Regions from separate parts of the Streptomyces sp. NBC_01525 genome, predicted to be linked through region 2. Evidence: riboswitches for the same ligand, from Rfam matches in the RefSeq annotation. Region 2 holds a riboswitch; each other region holds the start of a gene.

The links. Region 2 has a riboswitch for thiamine pyrophosphate ahead of OG422_RS23075 (thiamine ABC transporter substrate binding subunit). Riboswitches for the same ligand answer to the same signal wherever they lie in the genome.
Region 1: another riboswitch for thiamine pyrophosphate. It lies ahead of thiC (phosphomethylpyrimidine synthase ThiC); the one in region 2 lies ahead of OG422_RS23075 (thiamine ABC transporter substrate binding subunit).
Region 3: another riboswitch for thiamine pyrophosphate. It lies ahead of thiO (glycine oxidase ThiO); the one in region 2 lies ahead of OG422_RS23075 (thiamine ABC transporter substrate binding subunit).

The regions. Positions count from the first base shown of each region.
Region 1 is NZ_CP109397.1:3,488,495-3,492,424, forward strand. It holds gene OG422_RS15620 (SsgA family sporulation/cell division regulator) at 1-293, shown strand, start outside; gene OG422_RS15625 (YibE/F family protein) at 438-1,844, opposite strand; TPP riboswitch at 1,914-2,069, shown strand; gene thiC (phosphomethylpyrimidine synthase ThiC) at 2,064-3,857, shown strand.
Region 2 is NZ_CP109397.1:5,126,482-5,130,411, reverse strand. It holds gene OG422_RS23080 (ABC transporter permease) at 1-274, opposite strand, end outside; gene OG422_RS23075 (thiamine ABC transporter substrate binding subunit) at 295-1,320, opposite strand; TPP riboswitch at 1,488-1,610, opposite strand; gene rlmN (23S rRNA (adenine(2503)-C(2))-methyltransferase RlmN) at 1,645-2,751, opposite strand; gene OG422_RS23065 (hypothetical protein) at 2,852-3,418, opposite strand; gene OG422_RS23060 (hypothetical protein) at 3,576-3,930, opposite strand, start outside.
Region 3 is NZ_CP109397.1:1,688,017-1,691,946, forward strand. It holds gene thiE (thiamine phosphate synthase) at 1-513, opposite strand, end outside; gene OG422_RS07550 (helix-turn-helix domain-containing protein) at 632-997, opposite strand; gene OG422_RS07555 (NAD(P)/FAD-dependent oxidoreductase) at 1,132-2,373, opposite strand; TPP riboswitch at 2,520-2,631, shown strand; gene thiO (glycine oxidase ThiO) at 2,629-3,861, shown strand; gene thiS (sulfur carrier protein ThiS) at 3,858-3,930, shown strand, end outside.

The DNA.
Region 1 (3,930 bases), 1.6 Mb from region 2:
GTGATATGCCGGTGACCTGGGCCTTCAGTCGTGAGCTGATGCTCGACGGGCTGAGCAGACCCTCCGGTGAGGGCGATGTGCGCATCGAACCGGCCGGCGGCGGGCATCTCAGCGATGTCTTCATCAGTCTCCAAGTGGGCTCCGAACGCGCGCTTTTCCGCGTCAGCGCCCCGCCTCTGGTGGCCTTCCTCGACCGTACGGACCGCTTGGTGCCGCTCGGTGCGGAAGAGGTGTGCGACACCTTGGAGGCCGTACTGGACCGCATCCTCACCGAGGCGTCGAAGGCGAGTTGACCTCGCCCTCGTCCGCGGGCAGCCCCGCCGTCCGCGGCGGCCCGAACCACCCTGTCCCCCGGCGGTCCGGGCCGAGCGCCACCCTCGGGCCCGGTCGGCCCGGCGACCGCTCTCGCCGGTACCCGACTCCGCCCCCGGCGGCCCTCACACCTTGCGGCGCCGCCCGCGCGTCCCGCGTCCGCCGCGCCGCGCGGCCGCCCGGCCCCCGGCCGGTGGAGCACCGGCGTCCCGGCCGGCCGCCCCGTTCCCGGCAGTGCCCGGCCGTACGCGGTCGGCCGAGACGACCAGCGCGGCCAGCAGCGTCGTCAGCGGCACCGACGCGACCAGCCCGATGCTGCCGACCAGCGTCCGCACGAGCTCCTCGGCCACCACCTCGCTCCCCGCGACCGCGCCCACCCCGCTCTGCGCGATCGAGAAGAGCAGCATGAGCGGCAGCGCCGCGCCCGCGTAGGCCAGGACGAGGGTGTTCACCACCGAGGCGATGTGGTCCCGGCCGATCCGCATCGCCGCGCGGTACAGCGTGCGCCAGGACGCCGACGGATCGGCCTCCTTCAGCTCCCACACGGCCGCGGTCTGGGTGACCGTCACATCGTCGAGCACCCCCAGCGAACCGATGATGATGCCCGCCAGCAGCAGGCCCCGGATCTCGATGTCCGGGAAGAGCCCGTGCACCAGCCCCGTGAAGTCGTCGGTGTTGCCGGTCAGCAGCGCCCAGCCGATGAACACCGAGCCGAGCAGCCCGATGAGCAGCAGCGAGGCGAGGGTGCCGAGGACCGCGACCGAGGTCCTGGCCGTCAGACCGTGGCACATGTACAGCGCGATCAGCATGATCGCGCTGCCGCCGACCACCGCGACGACCAGTGGATTCGAGCCCTGCAGGATCGCCGGGAGGATGAACAGCGTCAGCACCCCGAAGCTCGCCACCAGAGCGACCAGGGCCAGCACCCCGCGCAGCCTTCCCACCACGACGACGGCGCACGCGAAGAGCGCGGCCAGCACCCACATCGGTACGGTCCGGTCGACATCGCTGATCGAGTACTGCAACTCCTTCGGCGCCTTGGGGGAGTACGCGACCCGGACCTCCTGCCCGGTGGTGTAGTGGCGCAGCGCGTCCGGGGTGACCACCGTCTCGAAGGTCCGCCCGGCGTTCTCGCCCGTCGTCACCTCCACCGTCGCCACCTCGCAGGGCCCCTTGGCCTTCGCCGGGCGCCCGTTCGGCTGCTCGCCCGGGACCGGCTGCTCCTGGGCGTGGACCTTGGCGCAGTCGACCTCGGCGACCTTGGTCACGCGGGCCGACTCCTGGGGCTGGTCGAAGCCGACGCCGGACGGTTTGTGGCCGGGTGCGCCGCCCGGCCACAGCACCACCAGGCCGACCGCGACGGCGACGGCGAACGGGATCAGCACCGCGGCGATGATCTTCCGCAGATGCCGGGAGACGGGCGCCGCCGGGCCGTGCCCGTGCCCGTGCGTATGGCCGTGCCCGTGCCCGTGCCCATGGCCGTGGGCCTGGGGCGGGACGGAAGAGGGCGAGGACGTGTCGATGCCGGTCACCGCCCGATCATCGCAAGAAGCCCGGGCCCCCTGGCCACCTCGCCGTACCGGCCGCTACCGTGGTGCCACCTTTGCAATCGCGGGAGCTCGGAGCACCGGGCTGAGAGGGCGCTGACCTTCGTCCCGACGACGTTTCACGTGAAACGTCGCGGACGGAAGCCGCTGCGTCGACCGCCGAACCTGTTACCGGGTAATGCCGGCGTAGGGAGTTGGGTCTTCATGGCTCTGCAGGATGCACGCACGCCCGAAAACGGCGAGTCCGAGCGGGACGGCTCCGTCAAGGAGTTCGGCCAGCACAAGGACTACGTCGCCGGATCACGCCCCGACCTGCGGGTACCGGTCCGGCGAGTGCACCTCACCAACGGTAAGGACGTGACGCTGTACGACACGTCAGGTCCGTACACCGATCCCCAGATCGACACCGATGTCCGCCGCGGTCTGGCACCGCTGCGGGAGAACTGGATCACCGCGCGGGGCGACACCGAGGAGTACGCGGGCCGCCCGCCGCGACCCGAGGACGACGGTCTCAAACACACCTCACCCCGCGGTGGCCTGCGCAATCTCGACGCGGTCTTCCCCGGGCGGCCCCGCCGGCCCCGGCGCGGGCGGGGCGGCTCGGCGGTCAGCCAACTCGCCTATGCGCGGCGCGGCGAGATCACCACGGAGATGGAGTACGTCGCGGTCCGCGAGGGCGTGACGCCCGAGTTCGTCCGTGACGAGATCGCGGTGGGCCGCGCGGTGCTCCCGGCGAACGTCAACCACCCGGAGATCGAGCCGATGATCATCGGCAAGAACTTCCTGGTGAAGGTCAACGCCAACATCGGCAATTCCGCGGTCACCTCGTCCATCGAGGAGGAGGTGGAGAAGATGACCTGGGCGACACGCTGGGGCGCCGACACGGTCATGGACCTCTCCACCGGCCGCAACATCCACACCACCCGCGAATGGGTGCTGCGCAACTCCCCCGTGCCGATCGGCACCGTCCCCCTCTACCAGGCGCTGGAGAAGGTCGACGGCAAGGCCGAGGAGCTGAATTGGGAGATCTACAAGGACACCGTCATCGAGCAGGCGGAACAGGGCGTCGACTACATGACGGTCCACGCCGGTGTGCTGCTGCGGTACGTGCCGCTGACCGCCCGCCGCAAGACCGGCATCGTCTCCCGTGGCGGCTCGATCATGGCCGCCTGGTGTCTGGCGCACCATCAGGAGTCGTTCCTCTACACGCATTTCGAGGAGCTGTGCGACATTCTGGCGTCGTACGACGTGACGTTCTCGCTCGGTGACGGGCTGCGTCCGGGGTCGATCGCGGACGCCAACGACGAGGCGCAGTTCGCGGAGCTGCGGACGCTCGGCGAGCTGAACAAGGTCGCCAAGGCGCACGGAGTGCAGACGATGATCGAGGGCCCGGGCCATGTCCCGATGCACAAGATCAAGGAGAACGTCGACCTTCAGCAGGAGATCTGCGAGGAGGCGCCGTTCTACACGCTCGGCCCGCTGACCACGGACATCGCGCCCGCCTACGACCACATCACGTCGGGTATCGGCGCCGCGATGATCGCCTGGTGGGGTACGGCGATGCTCTGCTACGTCACGCCCAAGGAGCATCTGGGCCTGCCGGACCGCGACGATGTGAAGACCGGCGTCATCACGTACAAGATCGCGGCCCATGCGGCGGACCTCGCCAAGGGACACCCCGGCGCCCAGGAGTGGGACGACGCGCTGTCGGACGCCCGCTTCGAGTTCCGCTGGGAGGACCAGTTCCATCTGGCCCTCGACCCCGACACCGCGCGGGAGTTCCACGATGCGACGCTGCCCGCGGAACCGGCGAAGACGGCGCACTTCTGCTCCATGTGCGGGCCGAAGTTCTGCTCGATGAAGATCAGCAGGAGCATCACGGAGCAGTTCGGCGGCGGGGACGGCGCCAGCCCCGAGGAGGTCGAGGCGGGCATGCTGGAGAAGTCCAAGGAGTTCGCCGCCGCGGGCAACCGCGTCTACCTCCCGCTGGCCGACTGACCCTCCGCCGCACCGGGGCTCCTCCGCCATGGGCGGGCCCCGGTGCGCTCCGGTCGACCGACGAACGTCCCAG
Region 2 (3,930 bases):
GCTTGCCGGGGAAGTCGAAGCGGGCGAAGACGTACGCCCCGGGGAGGGCGACGAGCAGCGTCAGGCCGGTGGAGGCGGCGGCCTGCCAGAGCGTGAACCCCAGGACGTGCAGGATGTCCGGGTCGCCGAGGACAGCGGTGAGCCGGCCGAACTGCCAGTGGCCGCCGTCGGTGAGTCCGCGGCCCACGATCGCCGCGACGGGATAGGCGAAGAACAGCGCGAAGAAGACGAGCGGCAGGGCCAGCAGCCCCATGCGCGCCGCCGTGGCGCGCATGGGGCGGCGGCCCCGTGCGGTTACTTCAGGACGAGCGAGGACCACTGCTTGATCCACTGCTCGCGGTGCGCGGTGATCGTCTCCGGCGCGACCGTCGCCGGTTTGCCGATCGTCGCGCCGTACTTGGTGAACAGCGCGGGCACGGCAGCGTCCTTGCGTACCGGGTTGACGAACATCTGGAGCGGCATGTCCTCCTGGAACTTCCGGCTCAGCAGGAAGTCCAGCAGCGCCTTGCCGCCCTTCTCGTTCTTCGCGCCCGTGAGCAGGCCGCCGAACTCGATCTGGCGGAAGCAGGTGCCGGTGGCCACGCCGGTAGGGGCCTGCTTGGGCTCCGGCTTCTTGCCGAGCACCTCGACGGGCGGGCTGGAGGCGTACGAGACGACCAGCGGCTTGTCGCCCTTGCCCTTACCGGCGGCGGAGCCGGAGAACCGTTCGTTGTACGCCTGCTCCCAGCCGTCGACGACCTCGACACCGTTGGCCTTGAGCTTCTTCCAGTAGCCCTGCCAGCCGTCCTGGCCGTACGCGGCGACGGTGCCGAGCTGGAAGGCTAGCCCCGGGGAGGACGTCGCGGAGTTCTCGGTGACCAGCAGGTTCTTGTACTGCGGCTTGATCAGGTCGTCGAAGGTCTTCGGCGGCGCGAGGTGGTGCGCGGCGAAGTAGGCGCGGTCGTAGTTGACGCAGGTGTCGCCGTAGTCGAGCGGGGTGACGTGGTGCCCGGCCTTGTCGAGCTGGAGCGCGTCCGGCACCGTGTCGAGGCCCTTGGCCTGGTACGGGGCGAAGACCCCGGCCTTCAGGCCGCGGGAGAGCAGGGTGTTGTCGATGCCGAAGAAGACGTCGCCCTGCGGGTTGTCCTTGGACAGGATCGCCTGGTTGACGGCTTTTCCTGCGTCGCCGCCCTTGAGGATCCGGACCTTGTAGCCGCTCTGCTTCTCGAAGTCGGCGAGCACCGATTTCGAGGCGTTGAACGAGTCGTGGCTGACGAGCGTGACGGTCTTGGCGTCCGCCGCGTCACCGCCGGAGCTGTCGCAGGCGGCGAGTCCGCCCATGGTGACGGCGGCGACCGCGACGGCCGCGGCGGCTCTGCGGGTGGTGGTACGGCTGGTGTGACCCACTGATGTCCTCCTGGCTGGCCAGGAAGAGACGCGGCCCCGTGCGGCGCCGCACGGGGCGCGTCGGTGACGCGCGCCGTGCGGCGCCGCACGGGGCGCAACAGCATGAGTGATGACCGAACTTCCTACCCGGAATGACCCGGGCGAGGTTCAAGGGTCTGCGGATCCCCCGTATGCCTACGGTCTCTCCGCACTCTCAGCGCTGTGGCGCTCCCCTGTCGGAATGTGCGTTTGTTCGATCACACGGTACCAGCGCGCCGGTCAGCGCTCCGAGGCGGCGAGCTGGCCGCAGGCCCCGTCGATCTCCTGGCCGCGGGTGTCGCGCACCGTCACCGGCACGCCGTGTGCCTCGATGGCCCGGACGAACGCCCGCTCGTCCTCGGGCCGCGAGGCGGTCCACTTCGACCCGGGCGTCGGGTTCAGCGGGATGAGGTTCACATGGACGCGCCGCCCCTTGAGCAGCCGTCCGAGCAGGTCACCGCGCCATGCCTGGTCGTTGATGTCACGGATGAGGGCGTACTCGATGGAGATCCGGCGACCGGACTTCTCGGCGTACTCCCAGGCCGCGTCGAGGACCTCACGGACCTTCCAGCGGGTGTTGACCGGCACCAGCGTGTCGCGCAGCTCGTCGTCGGGCGCATGGAGCGAGACGGCGAGGCGGCATTTGAAGCCCTCGTCGGCGAACCGCAGCATCGCCGGGACCAGCCCGACCGTCGACACGGTGATACCGCGCTGAGACAGCCCCAGGCCGTCCGGCTCGGGGTCGGTGAGCCGCCGGATGGCACCGACGACCCGCTTGTAGTTGGCGAGCGGCTCCCCCATGCCCATGAACACGATGTTGGACAGCCGCGCGGGGCCGCCGGGCACCTCGCCGTCGCGCAACGCCCGCATGCCGTCGACGATCTGGTGGACGATCTCCGCCGTCGAGAGGTTACGGTCCAGACCGGCCTGCCCCGTGGCGCAGAACGGGCAGTTCATACCGCAACCGGCCTGCGAGGAAATGCACATGGTGACGCGGTCGGGATACCGCATCAGCACCGACTCGACGAGGGTGCCGTCGTGCAGCTTCCAGAGGGTCTTGCGGGTGGTGTCGTCATCGCACGAGACGTGCCGCACCACGCTCATCAGCTCGGGCAGCAGCTCCGTCGCCAGCTTCTCCCGCGCGGCGGCGGGGATGTCCGTCCACTGCTCCGGGTCGTGCGCGTACCGCGCGAAGTAGTGCTGCGACAGCTGCTTGGCACGAAACGGCTTCTCCCCGATCGCGGCCACCGCTTCACGGCGCTCCACGGGGCTGAGATCAGCGAGGTGCCGCGGGGGCTTCTTGGCCCCACGCGGCGCGACAAAGGTGAGTTCTCCGGGCTTCGGCATGGTGCATCCAGTGTCGCAGACCCCTGAGGCGGGCCGGGCCGTCCCGAGGGTGGGGGCGGTCACCCCGCGAGCCCGGGCACGGGGCGCGGCCTGCCCGCAGTCAGGAGTGCCAGACCTCGCGGAGGTGGGTGACGGCGCCTGCGGGGCCGAGGGTGATCTCGTAGATGTCCCCTGAGCAGGAGTACGGGGCCTTGACCGGTGCGTGGCGCAGGCAGGCGGCGAGGTGCCCGGTCAGCTCACTCGCCGTGACGGTGCGGTGCCCGGTCGCGCCCGTGCTGAGTTCACCGGTGGCCCCGTCCGCGAGCGGATAGCTCCCGGCCTTGCCCGTCCCGTCGTATGCGCCGCCGCTCGGCCCGCAGACGAACTGCGCCACGCGGACGGGCACGGCACCACCGGACGGGGCGCCCGTGACACGCACCATGCGGTGCCCCGCCGGCACCTTCGGCGCGGTGCAGTCGAAGGTCGGCTCCGGATCGACCGGGAGATCTTCGGCCCGCGACGCGGACCCGGACGGCCGGGGAGCCCCCGGTACGCCGGTGACCGCAGCGGACGCCGACGTGGCAGCCCCGTCCGACGGCGCCGCGGCCGAACCGCTGTCCGTGCAGGAGGTGAGCGTGGCCAACGAGGCGGCAAGGGCAGCTACGGCGAGCAGGCGGCGGGTGATCATCGCGGTGTTCTCTCCGGTATACGGATGGGGCGGACGGAATTCGTGTGCGGAGGGGGAGGGCGACGGGGCGGGAGGGAGGGCGACGGGGCGGCATGCGCCCGCCTCGTGCGCCCAGCCCCATGCGGCGCACGCCACCGCTCCGTCGCCCCCAGCACGCTCAGAGACCGTTACGGCGATAGGGCACGTACGGGTGCCCGCCCGCCCTCTCCTGGGCGGCGTCGCCCGAGTAGTAGGGGTAGGGGATGACATGCGAGACGGTGCCCTGGGAACCGTTGTCCTCCAGCGCGACGTACTTGGTGTGTGACGCGTCGGCCCAGCCGCCGAAGAGGACGGTGTGGTCCCCGGCGACCAGGGCGTCTCCTGGTTGGAGGTCGTCCTTGGTGATCTGATGTGCGGTGTCGCTGCCCATCAGGCCGTAGGTGTTGAGTCCCGGCGGCTTGAGGCCCCATGCGGCGGAGACGAAGCCCGAGCAGTCGTCGCGGTAGCCGTTGGTGGTGGCCGACTGGCTGTAG
Region 3 (3,930 bases), 3.4 Mb from region 2:
CCAGGGGCGTTCGGGGGCCCGCGCGGCGGCGTACCGGACGAGGTCGAGGCCCGGGGCATGGCGGCCCGGTTTGGTGGGCGTGGGCCAGCACGGTCCGGTGCAGAAGTAGTCCACACCCGGCTCGGCGAGGGCGGCGTCGACCTCGGCCTCGGCGTGCGTGGAGCGGCCCATGAGGACGTCCGGGCCGAGGAGCGCGCGGGCGGCGGGCACCGGGAGGTCGCCCTGGCCGAGGTGGAGCACCGCGGCTCCGGCGGCGTGCGCGACGTCGGCGCGGTCGTTGACGGCGAGGAGCGTGCCGTGGCGGCGGCAGGCGTCCGCGACGGTCTCCAGATGGCGCAGCTCCTCGGCCGCCTCCATGCCCTTGTCGCGCAGCTGGACGATGTCCACCCCGGAGGGGAGCACCGCGTCCAGGAACTGCGGCAGGTCGCCCTGGCGGGTGCGGGCGTCGGTGCAGAGGTAGAGGCGGGCGTCGGCGAGGGCCGCGGCGCGGGCGGCGTGGATCCGGGTCGTCATCGGGTGCTCCCCCAAGGCGGTGGCGTACGGCCGGACGGTCCGGCGCGTACGCCACCTCGGTAGCGGTTACGGATGCGGAGGGGTGCGGGCGGGCCGGGGCGCGGCCCGCCCCGGGGCGTCACATGGCGAGCGCCTGCGCCCGGCGCTTCACCTCCGTGCCGCGGTTCTCCCGCAGGGCCTGCGCGGGGGTGCCGGGCAGGGTGTCGTCCACAGTGAAGAGCCACTCCAGCATCTCGTCGTCGGCGAAGCCGTCGTCACGCAGGAGCGTCAGGGTGCCGACGAGGCCCTTGACGACCTTGCCGTCCTGGATGAAATCGGCCGGCACGTGCAGTGCCCTGTTCTCGCCGCGGCGCACCGCGATCAGCTGGCCCTCCTTGACCAGCTGCCGTACGCGCGTCACCTCGACGCCGAACTCTTCGGCGATGTCGGGGAGGGTGAGCCAGGCGGGGACGAGTCCATCGATGTTTGCGTCAATCTCGGTCACAGGACAAGCGTGCCACCTCGCACTGACAGTCGGTAGCCGGGCATCGCCATGAGAGGGCCGCGCGGGGGCGCCGGAGCCCCGGCGCGCGGTTCCCACGAGGGGCGCCGGGCCCGTCCCCGTACGCCCCGCGCGGCTCAGCGCACCGCGGACTTGAGCGGGACGGACGCGTCGGCCGCCCGCACCCGGTCCAGGACGGCGCCCCGCTCGATGAGGCGGCGGCCCTGGGCCAGGTCGCGGGGCCTGCCGACCGCCAGCAGCGCCACCAGGACGCCGTCGCGCAGCCAGATGACCGACCAGGCGGCGCCGTCCGGGTCACCGCGCCAGACCGGCTCGTCGGCGCCGCCGTGGTCGCCCGCGTACTGCACGAAGCGGCCGAACTGCTCCGACCAGAAGTAGGGCACCGGGTCGTAGACGGTGCCCTCCGCGGGGTCGCCGGTGATGTTCTGCGCGACGGTACGGGGGCCCTGGAGGGCGTTGTCCCAGTGGTGGATCAGGAGTCGGCGGCCGTAACGGGCGGAGGGGAAGGAGGCGCAGTCGCCGACGGCATGGACGTCCGGGGCGGAGGTGCGCAGCCGGTCGTCGGCGAGGACCGAGCCGTCCTCGGGCGACAGCGCGATACCGGAGCCCGCCAGCCAGCCCGTGGCGGGGCGGGCGCCGATACCGACGAGGACGGCGTCGGCGGGCAGCGCGGTGCCGTCGTCCAGCACGACGCCGCGCTCCTCGACGGCGGCGACGCGCGCCCCGGTGCGCAGCTCGGCACCGGCCGCGGCGTACCAGGGCGTCATATGGGCGGCGACCTCGGCGGGCAGCGCCCCGGCCAGCGGGCGGTCGGCGGCCTCGACGACGGTGACGGTGCAGCCCGCCTCCCGCGCGGCGGTGGCGAACTCGGCGCCGATCCAGCCCGCCCCGACCACGACGATGTCGCTGCGCCCGGCCAGGACGGGCCGCAGCCGCTGTGCGTCGTCCAGGGTGCGCAGCAGGTACACACCGGGGTGCCCCTCGGTGCCGGGCAGCCGGAGGGGTGCCGCCCCGGTGGCGAGGACGGCGTGGTCGTAGCGGACGGGGCCGCGCACGGTGTCCAGCAGGTGCTCCCCGGGGCGGATGCCGGTCACCGGGTGGCTCAGTTCCAGCTCGATGCCGAGGGAGCGGAAGTCGACGTCGAAGGCGGCGCCGTCGGCCTTGCCCAGCAGGACCGCCTTGGACAGCGGCGGCCGGTCGTAGGGCGGGTGCGGTTCGTCGCCGAAGAGGGTGATCGCGCCGCGCCAGCCGTTCTCGCGCAGCGCGACGGCGGTCTGCACGCCCGCCATACCCGCACCGGCGATCACCACGCGCGGCGTGTGGTCAGGGGCCTGGGAGGACTTCCTCTGCTCGCTCACCCGGTCACTCTAGGACGGCGCGCGAGGCCGTCCGCAGCACCGCGCAAGGAGATCTCTGACACAGCGTCACGACCGGTCGCCGCGGCCCGGCCGCTCCGGGGGCGCTCCCTTACGGGCCTTCGGGGGAGGGTACTAGGGTGAGGCGGACACGCACTCGCGGGAGCCCGGCGTACCGGGCTGAGAGGGAGGCTGACCGGCCTCCGACCGTACGAACCTGATCCGGGTCATGCCGGCGAAGGGAGGGGCTGGACGCCCATGCCTCCATCTGCCACACCACCGAGCCCGACGGATCCGTCGCCGCACCCCGATGTGCTGGTGATCGGCGGCGGCCTCATGGGGCTGGTCACCGCCTGGCGGGCCGCGCGGCGCGGGCTGCGCACCGCGCTCGCCGATCCGGAGCCGGGCGGCGGCGCGGGCCGGGTCGCGGCCGGGATGCTCGCCGCCGTCACCGAACTGCACTACGGCGAGGAGACGCTGCTCGGCCTCAACCTCGCATCGGCCCGCCGCTACCCGCGTTTCGTGGCGGAGCTGGAGGAGGCGAGCGGCCTGGAGGTCGGCTACCGCGCCTGCGGCACGCTGGCCGTGGCGCTGGACGCCGACGACCGCGCCCACCTGCGCGAACTCCACGCCCTCCAGCTGCGGTGCGGGTTGGAATCGGTATGGCTGTCGGGGCGCGAATGCCGACGGCTGGAGCCGATGCTCGCGCCCGGCGTGCGCGGGGGCCTGCGGGTCGACGGCGACCACCAGACCGATCCGCGGCGGCTGACCGCGGCGCTGCTGGTGGCCTGCGAGCGGGCCGGGGTGGTCTTCCATCGGGCCCGTGCCGCCCGGCTGACGGTCACCGCGGGGCGCGCCACCGGCGCCGAGCTGGCCGACGGCACCCGGGTGTCGGCGGGCAGCACCGTCCTGGCCGCGGGCAGCCTCAGCGGACGGCTGGCGGGCGTACCGGACGAGGTGCGCCCGCCGGTGCGCCCGGTGAAGGGCCAGGTGCTGCGGCTGCGGCTGCCGCGCATGCCCCAGGGGAGCCCCCCGTTCCTGTCCCGCACCGTACGGGCCGTGGTGCGCGGGGGGCCGCTCTATCTGGTGCCGCGGGAGAACGGCGAGCTGGTCGTCGGCGCCACCACGGAGGAGCTGGGCTGGGACACCACCGTCACCGCGGGCGGCGTCTACGAGCTGCTGCGGGACGCGCACGAGCTGGTGCCGGGCCTGACGGAGCTGCCGCTGGTGGAGACCTGCGCGGGGCTGCGGCCCGCCTCGCCGGACAACGCGCCGCTGCTCGGCCCGACGGCGCTGCCCGGTCTGCTGCTGGCCACCGGGCACTTCCGCAACGGCGTGCTGCTGACGCCGATCACCGGTGACGCGCTGGCCGAGGCGCTCACCACGGGGCGGCTGCCCGAGGAGGCCCGCCCCTTCTCCCCCGACCGTTTCGCCCCGGGCGCCGGTGCACCGGCCGCCCCGGGACGCGTCCTCCAGGAGCAGCAGGCATGACCACGCCCACCCCACCCGCCTCGTCCGCCGCCCCGGTCACGGTCACGGTCAACGGCGCCGCCCGGGAGA